DNA from 2 places in the Streptomyces sp. NEAU-YJ-81 genome. Region 2 is predicted to be linked to the other one. Evidence: predicted binding sites of a transcription regulator. Region 2 holds the regulator's gene; the other holds the start of a gene.
The links. The regulator HrcA, encoded in region 2, represses chaperone genes, less so after heat shock. The targets are predictions, from matches to a motif close to TTNGCACTCNGNNNNNCNGAGTGCNAA.

Region 1 (4,726 bases), on a different contig from region 2:
CGGTCGGCGGGGACCTGTTCGCAGCGTTCCCTCCGCTCCCGTGAGAAAGGGTCGGCCCCTGACTGTTCACCACCTCAATGAACTGCTGTTGATCTGCTCGCTCGTCCTGCTTTTCGCGGTGGTGGCCGTAAGGATCTCCTCGCACAGCGGGCTGCCCACGCTGCTGATCTATCTCGGGATCGGCGTCGCGATCGGCACGGACGGGATCGGCGTCACCTTCAACGACGCCGAGCTGACGCAGGTCCTCGGCTACGCCGCGCTGGTCGTCATCCTGGCCGAAGGCGGTCTCGGCACGAAGTGGGGCGAGATCAAACCCGCCCTGCCGGCGGCCGCCGTCCTGTCCACCGTGGGTGTCGCGGTGAGCGTGGGGCTCACCGCGACCGCAGGGCACTATGTGGTGGGACTGGACTGGCGGCAGGCGCTGATCATCGGCGCGGTGGTGTCGTCCACGGACGCGGCGGCGGTCTTCTCGGTGCTGCGCACGGTGCCGCTGCCCAAGCGGCTCACGGGCATCCTGGAGGCCGAGTCGGGCTTCAACGACGCCCCCGTGGTGATCCTGGTGGTCGCCTTCTCCAGCCAGGGCCACATGGAATCCTGGTACGCCCTGATCGGCACGATCGCCCTGGAGCTCGCGATCGGCGCGGTGATCGGCCTCGCGATCGGCTGGCTGGGCGCGTACGGCCTGCGGCATGTGGCGCTGCCCGCCTCGGGTCTGTACCCGATCGCGGTGATCGCCATCGCGGTGACCGCCTACGCGGGCGGTGCGCTGGCACACGGGTCCGGCTTCCTCGCCGTCTACCTCGCCGCGCTCCTTATGGGCAACGCACGGCTGCCGCACTGGCCGGCGACACGCGGCTTCGCCGAGGGGCTGGGCTGGCTCGCCCAGATCGGGATGTTCGTCCTGCTGGGACTGCTGGTCACCCCGCATGAGCTGGGCGATGACGTCCTGCCCGCCCTGGCTGTCGGACTGGTGCTGACCGTGGTGGCCCGGCCGGTGTCGGTCCTGCTCAGCACGGCGCCGTTCCCGCTGCTCTGGCGGGAGAAAGCACTGCTGTCCTGGGCCGGGCTGCGCGGGGCGGTGCCGATCGTCCTGGCGACCATCCCGGTGGTCAGCGATGTGCCCGGCAGCAGCCGGATCTTCAACATCGTCTTCGTGCTGGTGATCGTCTACACCCTGGTCCAGGGGCCGACGCTGCCCTGGCTCGCCACCCGGCTGCGGCTCGAGGAACCCGAGCCGGCCGACCTGGGCATCGAGTCGGCGCCCCTGGAGCGGCTGCGCGGCCATCTGTTGTCGGTGTCGATCCCCCAGGCGTCCAAGATGCACGGCGTCGAGGTCGGCGAGCTGCGGCTGCCCACGGGAGCCGCGGTCACGCTGGTGGTCCGGGGCGGGAACAGCTTCGTACCGCTGCCCTCGACGATGCTGCGGCGCGGTGACGAGCTGCTCGTGGTGGCCACGGACCCGGTGCGCGACGCGGCGGAACGGCGGCTGCGGGCGGTGGGCCGGGGCGGCAAGCTGGCGGGCTGGCTGGGCACGGGAGCGGGCTGAGGGGGCGGGAGCGGGGGCCCGCCGGGGGCCCGCGAGGGCCCGGAACGAGAGCCGGGAGTGGGAGCCGGGAGCGGGCCTCGGACGGTGGGTTCGATCACCGTATATCCCGTCCCAGTGGACTGACGCGCAGGAATACTGCACTATGGAGCGTCGTTAGCACTCATTGAGTGAGAGTGCCAGGAGGAAGAACGTGCCGACCTACCAGTACCAGTGCACCGAGTGCGGCGAGGGCCTCGAGGCGGTGCAGAAGTTCACCGACGACGCGCTCACCGAGTGCCCCAACTGCGAGGGACGCCTGAAGAAGGTGTTCTCCGCGGTCGGCATCGTGTTCAAGGGCTCCGGGTTCTACCGGAACGACAGCCGCTCCTCTTCCAGCAGCACGAGCGGCGGTTCCAGCAAGCCGGCGGCGAAGAGCGACAGCTCCGACTCGTCGTCTTCCTCGTCTTCGTCCTCGTCCTCGGACTCTTCTTCCTCGTCCTCCTCCTCGACGTCTTCGTCGTCGGGGTCTTCGTCGTCCTCGGCGCCCTCCTCGTCTTCGTCGTCTTCGTCGTCTTCGTCGTCGAGTTCGGCCGCCTGACCCGGCCACCTCTCTTCGGCTTCATCGGCACCCCGCCGCCTCCACCGGGAGGAGGCGGGGTGTCGTTCGTGCGGACGCGGGTGGCTAGGGTGATCGCATGGTCGAGACCAGCAGGCAAGCAGACATAGGGGTCATCGGGGGATCGGGGTTCTACACGTTCCTCGACGACGTGACCGAGATCACTGTGGAGACTCCCTATGGGGCGCCGAGCGACTCGCTCGTCCTCGGCGACATCGAGGGGCGACGGGTCGCCTTCCTCCCGCGGCACGGCCGCAAGCACCACCTGCCGCCGCACCGCATCAACTACCGCGCCAACCTCTGGGCCCTGCGCTCGCTCGGGGTGCGGCAGGTCTTCGGCCCGTGCGCGGTGGGCGGGCTGCAGCCGGAGTACGGACCTGGAACGCTGCTCGTCCCCGACCAGCTGGTGGACCGCACGAAGGCGCGTACGCAGACCTACTTCGACGGCGAGCCGCTGCCGGACGGCCGGATTCCGAACGTGGTGCACACCACCTTCGCCGACCCGTACTGCCCGGTGGGGCGGAAGACGGCCGTGGACGCGGCACGCGGACGCGGCTGGGAGCCGGTGGACGGCGGGACGATGTGCGTGATCGAGGGGCCGCGCTTCTCCACCCGGGCCGAATCGCGCTGGCATGCGGCGCAGGGCTGGTCGGTGGTCGGCATGACGGGCCACCCGGAGGCGGTGCTCGCCCGTGAACTGGGGCTCTGCTACACGTCGTTGACGCTGGTCACCGACCTGGACGCGGGGGTGGAGACCGGTGAGGGCGTCACCCACACCGAGGTGCTGAAGGTCTTCGGGGAGAACGTGGGCCGACTGCGTGAGGTGCTCTTCGACGCAGTGGGCAAGCTGCCGGAGACCTCCGCGCGGGACTGCCTGTGCACCCACGCCCACGACGGCTGGGACCTGGGGATCGAGCTTCCGTAGGGGCGGTGCGGGGTGGACGGGTAGACGCGCACGGCGGCCACTGTGGGGCGGGTGTCGCTCGCCTGGGTGACCGAGTTGTCCACAGCCCGGTGGCCGTCCACAGGCCCGAGCGGGATCGGGTGGGGGCGGGCATGGTGAGGGGGCCAGAAGCACTCGGTCCCTCACGGCAGGCGGTGATGTGCCATGTCCCATCCGTCCCCCACCCTCGCGTTACCCCGCTCCGCTCCCCCGGTCCGTGCGGTGCCCCGCTTCGATCCGGTGCGCACCGAGCGCTCCGGCGGATTCCGGCTGCGGCGGGCCGTGCGGCGGCGGCGCCGCGCGATGGCGGCCGGGCTGGCGCTGACGGCCGCCGCACTCGCGGCCGCGGCACCGCCCGGCCGGGGCCACACGGACGCGGAGTCCTCGCGGGCGCCCGCTCCGGCAGGCGAGGAGCGGCGGGGCGGCCCGCGCCCCGCCATGGTGTCGGCACCGGTCCGGATCGCCGACGCGGCGGCGGTGCGGCTGCTGCACCCCGGCGACCGGGTGGATGTGCTGGCCACCCCGCTCCCGGACGCCGCACGGACCGGGTCGTCCGGTGCTACGGCACGGGTGGTCGCACGTGGGGTCCGGGTGGTCGAGGTGCCGGGATCCAGGAGCGGCCCCGCGGCGGGCGGCCGCTCGGCGGACGGTGGGACCGACGGCGGTGCGCCGGAGGCCGGTGCGGGGGTGGATGCGAGCGGTGACGGCGACGGAGCGCTGGACGGAGACAGCACGCTGGACGGCGGCGGGGCGCTGGTGGTGCTGACGGTTCCGCGAGCGGACGCCACCGCCCTGGCCGGGGCCGCGGCCGGCTCCCGACTGGCGGTGACGCTATGCCGCTGCTGACTCCCCCGACTCCCCTGATGCCCCTCTCACCTGCGGGTGTAGGTTGCGGAACCGTCCGCTCCAGCACCGACGCGGCGAGAGAGAGGCAGTGGGTTGAGCCAGGAGAAGGTAACCGAGGAGAAGAAGAGCGTCATGGAAGGGTTCAAAGCCTTCCTGATGCGCGGCAATGTGATCGATCTGGCCGTCGCGGTCGTCATCGGAGCCGCCTTCACCGCCGTCGTGAACTCGATAGTGAAGGGCCTCATCAACCCCATAGTCGGAGCCTTCGGCACGAAGGATCTCGAGAAGTACCGCTCCTGCCTCGAGGCGCCCTGCGAGACCAACGCCGCTGGCGATATCGTCCACGGCATTCCGATCCTCTGGGGAAGCGTGCTCTCGGCCGTGCTGACCTTCCTGATCACCGCGGCGGTGGTGTACTTCCTGATGGTGCTGCCGATGTCGCGCTATCTGGCGCGCAAGGCCGCCAAGGAGGCGAAGGCGGAGGAGGAGCAGGCCGTCGCGGAGGCCGAGGAGATCCTTCTGCTGCGCCAGATCCGCGACGAGCTGGTGGCGCAGCGCGGCGCCGCCGTCGACGGTGGCGGCAGCGGCTCCAGCGCCTAGGGAGCCGTCAGAGGTGGTGGGGCGGCTTCTCGTCGAGGAACCGGGCCAGACCAGCGGCATCGTCGGCGCTGTCACCGCCGGGAACCCGCTCACCCCACCCGTGGTCCGTATCGTCCGATGACCGCTGCGCCAATGGATCGTCGAAGATCAGCGCGGCGGCCGGATCGCGCGGTCCAGGGGCAGGGGCGGTGTTCAT
Region 2 (4,726 bases):
CCCTGGGCGAGGGCAGGTCGCCCGGCGCGGGCCGGGAGCTGCTGACCGCCGAGGAGCGCCGGGTGGAGCGGATCCTGCTGGAGCTGCGGCTGGCCGAGGGCTGCCCGCTGGAGCTGCTGCGCCCGGCCGGGGCGGCGGCCGCGGCACGGGCGCTGGAGGACGGCCTGCTGGACCCGGAGCCGTACGGACGGGGGCAGGCCGTGCTCACGCTGCGCGGGCGGCTGCTGGCGGACGCGGTGGTGCGGGATCTGGTGGACTGACCGGGCACATCCCCGCCGGCGCGGGGACCACGACCTCCTGGGGAGTGTGGACGGGCTGATCGACGGAGCACCTCCGCGGTGGCGGAGCGAAGCGGCCGGCCCACCATCGTGTCAACGGGAGGACGTGGGCAGGGGTTACCGCCCTGCGGTTACGTGATCGATCAATTCCTCCACCCGCCCCAGGAGCTCCGGCTGGAGGTCCTTGTAGGAGTGGACCGAGGACAGGATCCGCTGCCAGGCGGCCCCGGTGTTCTCCGGCCAGCCCAGGGCGCGGCAGACGCCCTTCTTCCAGTCCTGGCCGTGCGGCACCGTCGGCCAGGCCGGGATGCCGACGGAGGACGGCTTCACGGCCTCCCAGATGTCGATATAGGGGTGGCCGAGGACCAGCACATGCTCGCCGGTGACCTGTGCGGCGATACGGGACTCCTTGGAGCCCGTCACCAGATGGTCGACCAGGACGCCGAGCCGGGCGTCCGGGCCGGGGGAGAAGTCATCGACGATGGCGGGCAGGTCGTCGACGCCCTCCAGGTACTCCACGACGACGCCCTCGATACGCAGATCGTCGCCCCAGACCCGCTCCACCAGCTCCGCGTCATGGCGCCCCTCGACATAGATGCGCCCCGCACGGGCGACCCTCGCGCGCGCTCCCGGAACGGCGATCGACCCCGAGGCCGTGCGCTGGGGCGCGCTGGGCGCCGCCGCGCGCGGGCGTACGAGGGTGACGACACGCCCCTCGAGCAGAAAACCGCGCGGCTCCATGGGGAAGACACGATGTTTGCCGAAGCGGTCCTCCAGAGTGACCGTGGGTCCCTCGGCGGTCTTCTCGCAGCGGATCACGGCGCCGCAGAAGCCGGTGGTGACCTCCTCCACGACGAGGTCCGGATCGGCGGGGACCTCGGGGGCGGGCCGCTGCCGCTTCCAGGGCGGGGTGAGGTCCGGGTCGTACTGTCGCATCCGGATGACGATAGCGCGCGACGACAGCCCACTCCTGTAGTGCGGACAACTAGGTGGACGCCTAGTTGGGCGGCTAGGTGGACGCCTAGAGAGACACGCCGAAGCGGGCCGCCAGTTCGTCGCGTTGGGCCCGGACGAACCCGGCGTCCACGACCGAGCCGTGCCCCGGGACGTACCGCGCGTCCGGGCCGCCGAGGGTGAGCAGCCGGTCGAGGGCGGCGGGCCAGCGGCCGGGGATCGCGTCGGGTCCGGCCTGCGGCGTGCCGGACTCCTCCGCCAGATCGCCGCAGAAGACCACCTCGGGCCGGCCGGGCACCAGAACGGCCAGGTCATGGGCGGTGTGGCCGGGCCCCACATTGGCCAGCAGCACCGGCCGGTCGCCCAGGTCGAGGGTGAGCTCCCCGGAGACCAGGTGGTGCGGGCCGACCAGATGGTCCACGGCCTCGGTGGCGGCGTCCCGGTCCACTCCGTGGCGGATCGCGTCCTCGCGCAGCGTCTCCCGCTCACGGCGCAGCAGCTCGTCCATGCCCGTGGCCCCGTACACCTCGCAGCCCGCGAAGGCGGCCGAGCCCAGGACGTGGTCGAAGTGCGGATGGGTGAGCGCGATCCGGGTGGGGCGGCGGCCGGTCAGCCGGGTGATCAGGGCGCGCAGCTCGGCCCCGGCGCGCAGGGTCGCGCCGGTGTCCACGACGAGGATGTCGGTCCGGCCGACGACCACGCCGACCGTCTCGTCCCACTCCGGCGACCGACGGCGGGCCACACCGGGTGCGAGCCGCTCCCAGCCTGCCTCTTCCCAACACGTCTCCATACCGCGACGCTAGCTCAACGGGGATGGGGGAGAGTTGCTGCCAGCGGCGGCTCTTGCCCATGCCACCGCACCCCGCCGTACACTGGCGAAGGGGGTCTGGCACTCGTGCCCGGTGAGTGCCAGGCGGACGACCTGATGAGACCGCTGGACTGGAGGTGCGCGGGGTGCTCAGCGAACGCAGACTCGAGGTGCTGCGTGCCATTGTCCAGGACTATGTGGGGACGGAGGAGCCGGTCGGCTCCAAGGCGCTCACCGAGCGGCACCGGCTGGGGGTCTCGCCGGCCACGGTGCGTAACGACATGGCCGCTCTGGAGGACGAGGGGTTCATCGCCCAGCCGCATACGAGCGCCGGGCGGATCCCCACGGACAAGGGCTATCGCCTCTTCGTGGACAAGCTGGCGGGAGTGAAGCCGCTGTCCAGCCCGGAGCGGCGGGCCATTCAGAACTTCCTGGACGGCGCGGTCGACCTCGATGACGTGGTGGGCCGCACGGTCCGGCTGCTGGCGCAGCTGACCCGGCAGGTGGCGGTGGTGCAGTATCCGTCGCTGACCCGTTCGACGGTGCGCCATGTGGAGCTGCTGCCGCTGGCCACGGCCCGGGTGATGCTGGTGCTGATCACGGACACCGGCCGGGTGGAGCAGCGCATGGTGGACTGCCCCACCCCGATCACCGAGGACTCGCTGGCCGATCTGCGCGCCCGGCTCAACAGCCGGGTCGTGGGTCGGCGTTTCGCGGATGTGCCGCAGTTGGTGCAGGATCTTCCGGAGTCCTTCGAACAGGAGGACCGGGGGACCGTCTCGATCGTGCTGTCGACCTTGCTCGAGACGCTTGTGGAGGAGACCGAGGAGCGGCTGATGATCGGCGGCACCGCGAACCTCACGCGTTTCGTGCATGATTTCCCCCTGACGATCCGGCCCGTCCTGGAGGCACTCGAGGAGCATGTCGTCCTCCTCAAGTTGCTGGGCGAGGCCAAGGACTCGGGTATGACCGTGCGGATCGGGCATGAGAATGCTCACGAGGGGCTCAACGCCACCTCGGTCGTCGCGGTCGGCTACGGTTCCGGCGACGAGGCGGTCGCCAAACTCGGCGTGGTCGGACCGACCCGCATGGACTACCCCGGAACGATGGGAGCGGTACGCGCAGTGGCACGTTACGTCGGACAGATCCTGGCGGAGTCGTAAGTGGCGACGGACTACTACGCAGTCCTGGGCGTGCCGCGTGATGCCTCGCAGGACCAGATCAAGAAGGCATTCCGCCGGCTCGCACGCGAGCTGCATCCGGATGTGAACCCGGATCCGAAGACCCAGGAGCGGTTCAAGGAGATCAACGCCGCTTACGAGGTCTTGTCGGACCCACAGAAGAAGCAGGTCTACGACCTGGGCGGGGACCCGATGTCCGGGGCGGGCGGCGGTGGTGCCGGCGGCTTCGGAGGGGGCTTCGGCAACTTCTCCGACATCATGGACGCGTTCTTCGGGACCGCCTCGCAGCGCGGTCCGCGCTCCAGGACCCGGCGCGGTCAGGACGCGATGATCCGGCTGGACGTGGAGCTCAGCGAGGCCGCGTTCGGGACCACCAAGGACATCCAGGTCGACACCGCGGTCGTCTGCACGACGTGCAGCGGCGAGGGCGCGGCGCCGGGCACCTCGGCGCAGACCTGTGACATGTGCCGTGGCCGCGGTGAGGTCTCCCAGGTGACGCGGTCCTTCCTGGGCCAGGTCATGACCTCGCGGCCGTGCCCCCAGTGCCAGGGCTTCGGCACCGTGGTGCCGACTCCGTGCCCGGAGTGCGCGGGCGACGGCCGGATCCGCTCGCGGCGCACCCTGACCGTGAAGATCCCCGCCGGTGTGGACAACGGCACCAGGATCCAGCTGGCCGGTGAGGGCGAGGTCGGACCGGGCGGCGGCCCGGCGGGCGACCTGTATGTGGAGATCCACGAGGTCCCGCACCCGGTCTTCCAGCGGCGCGGTGACGATATGCACTGCACGGTGACCATCCCGATGACGGCGGCGTCGCTGGGCACCAAGGTGCCGCTGGAGACGCTGGACGGCATGGAGGAGGTCGACATCCGGCCCGGCACCCAGTCCGGCCAGTCGATCCCGCTGCACCAGCGCGGCGTCACCCATCTGCGGGGCGGCGGCCGGGGCGATCTGATCGTGCATGTCGAGGTGACCACCCCGACCAAGCTCGACCCGGAGCAGGAGGAGCTGCTGCGGCGGCTGTCGAAGCTGCGTGGCGAGGAGCGCCCGATCGGCGAATTCAAACCGGGGCAGCAAGGGCTGTTCTCGCGTTTGAAGGATGCGTTCAACGGGCGTTAGGCGCTCCGGCCGGGGGTACGGGGGTTGTCCCCCGGGGGAGTGCGGTAAGCCGGGGCAGCAAGGGCTGTTCTCGCGCTTGAAGGATGCGTTCAACGGACGGTAGGCGCTTACGGGCCGCGATACGGCCCGTAAGGGCGCCGCTGATCCGGTGGTGAGCCCGTGTGGAGGGCATGGCACGATGTGGCCATGTCCTCCGCGCTGACCGATCTTTACCGGTACCCGATCGTGCAGGCGCCGATGGCGGGTGGAGCCTCCTGCCCGCAGCTCGCCGCCACTGTCTCCGAGGCCGGTGGCCTCGGTTTCCTCGCTGCCGGCTACAAGACGCCGGAAGCGATGTATGAGGAGATCAAACAGCTGCGAGGGCTGACCGGCCGGCACTTCGGTGTCAA

Region 1: the regulator HrcA is predicted to act here: its motif matches at 1,700-1,726, upstream of J5X86_RS07270 (FmdB family zinc ribbon protein).

The regions. Positions count from the first base shown of each region.
Region 1 is NZ_JAGFNO010000002.1:387,177-391,902, reverse strand. Features, by position in the region: gene J5X86_RS07275 (potassium/proton antiporter) at 41-1,546, shown strand; gene J5X86_RS07270 (FmdB family zinc ribbon protein) at 1,737-2,123, shown strand; gene J5X86_RS07265 (S-methyl-5'-thioadenosine phosphorylase) at 2,221-3,066, shown strand; gene J5X86_RS07260 (RcpC/CpaB family pilus assembly protein) at 3,250-3,930, shown strand; gene mscL (large conductance mechanosensitive channel protein MscL) at 4,063-4,530, shown strand; gene J5X86_RS07250 (hypothetical protein) at 4,538-4,726, opposite strand.
Region 2 is NZ_JAGFNO010000003.1:192,953-197,678, forward strand. Features, by position in the region: gene hemW (radical SAM family heme chaperone HemW) at 1-260, shown strand, start outside; gene J5X86_RS09230 (DUF3097 domain-containing protein) at 396-1,214, opposite strand; gene J5X86_RS09235 (MBL fold metallo-hydrolase) at 1,300-2,022, opposite strand; gene hrcA (heat-inducible transcriptional repressor HrcA) at 2,187-3,203, shown strand; gene dnaJ (molecular chaperone DnaJ) at 3,204-4,337, shown strand; gene J5X86_RS09250 (nitronate monooxygenase) at 4,524-4,726, shown strand, end outside.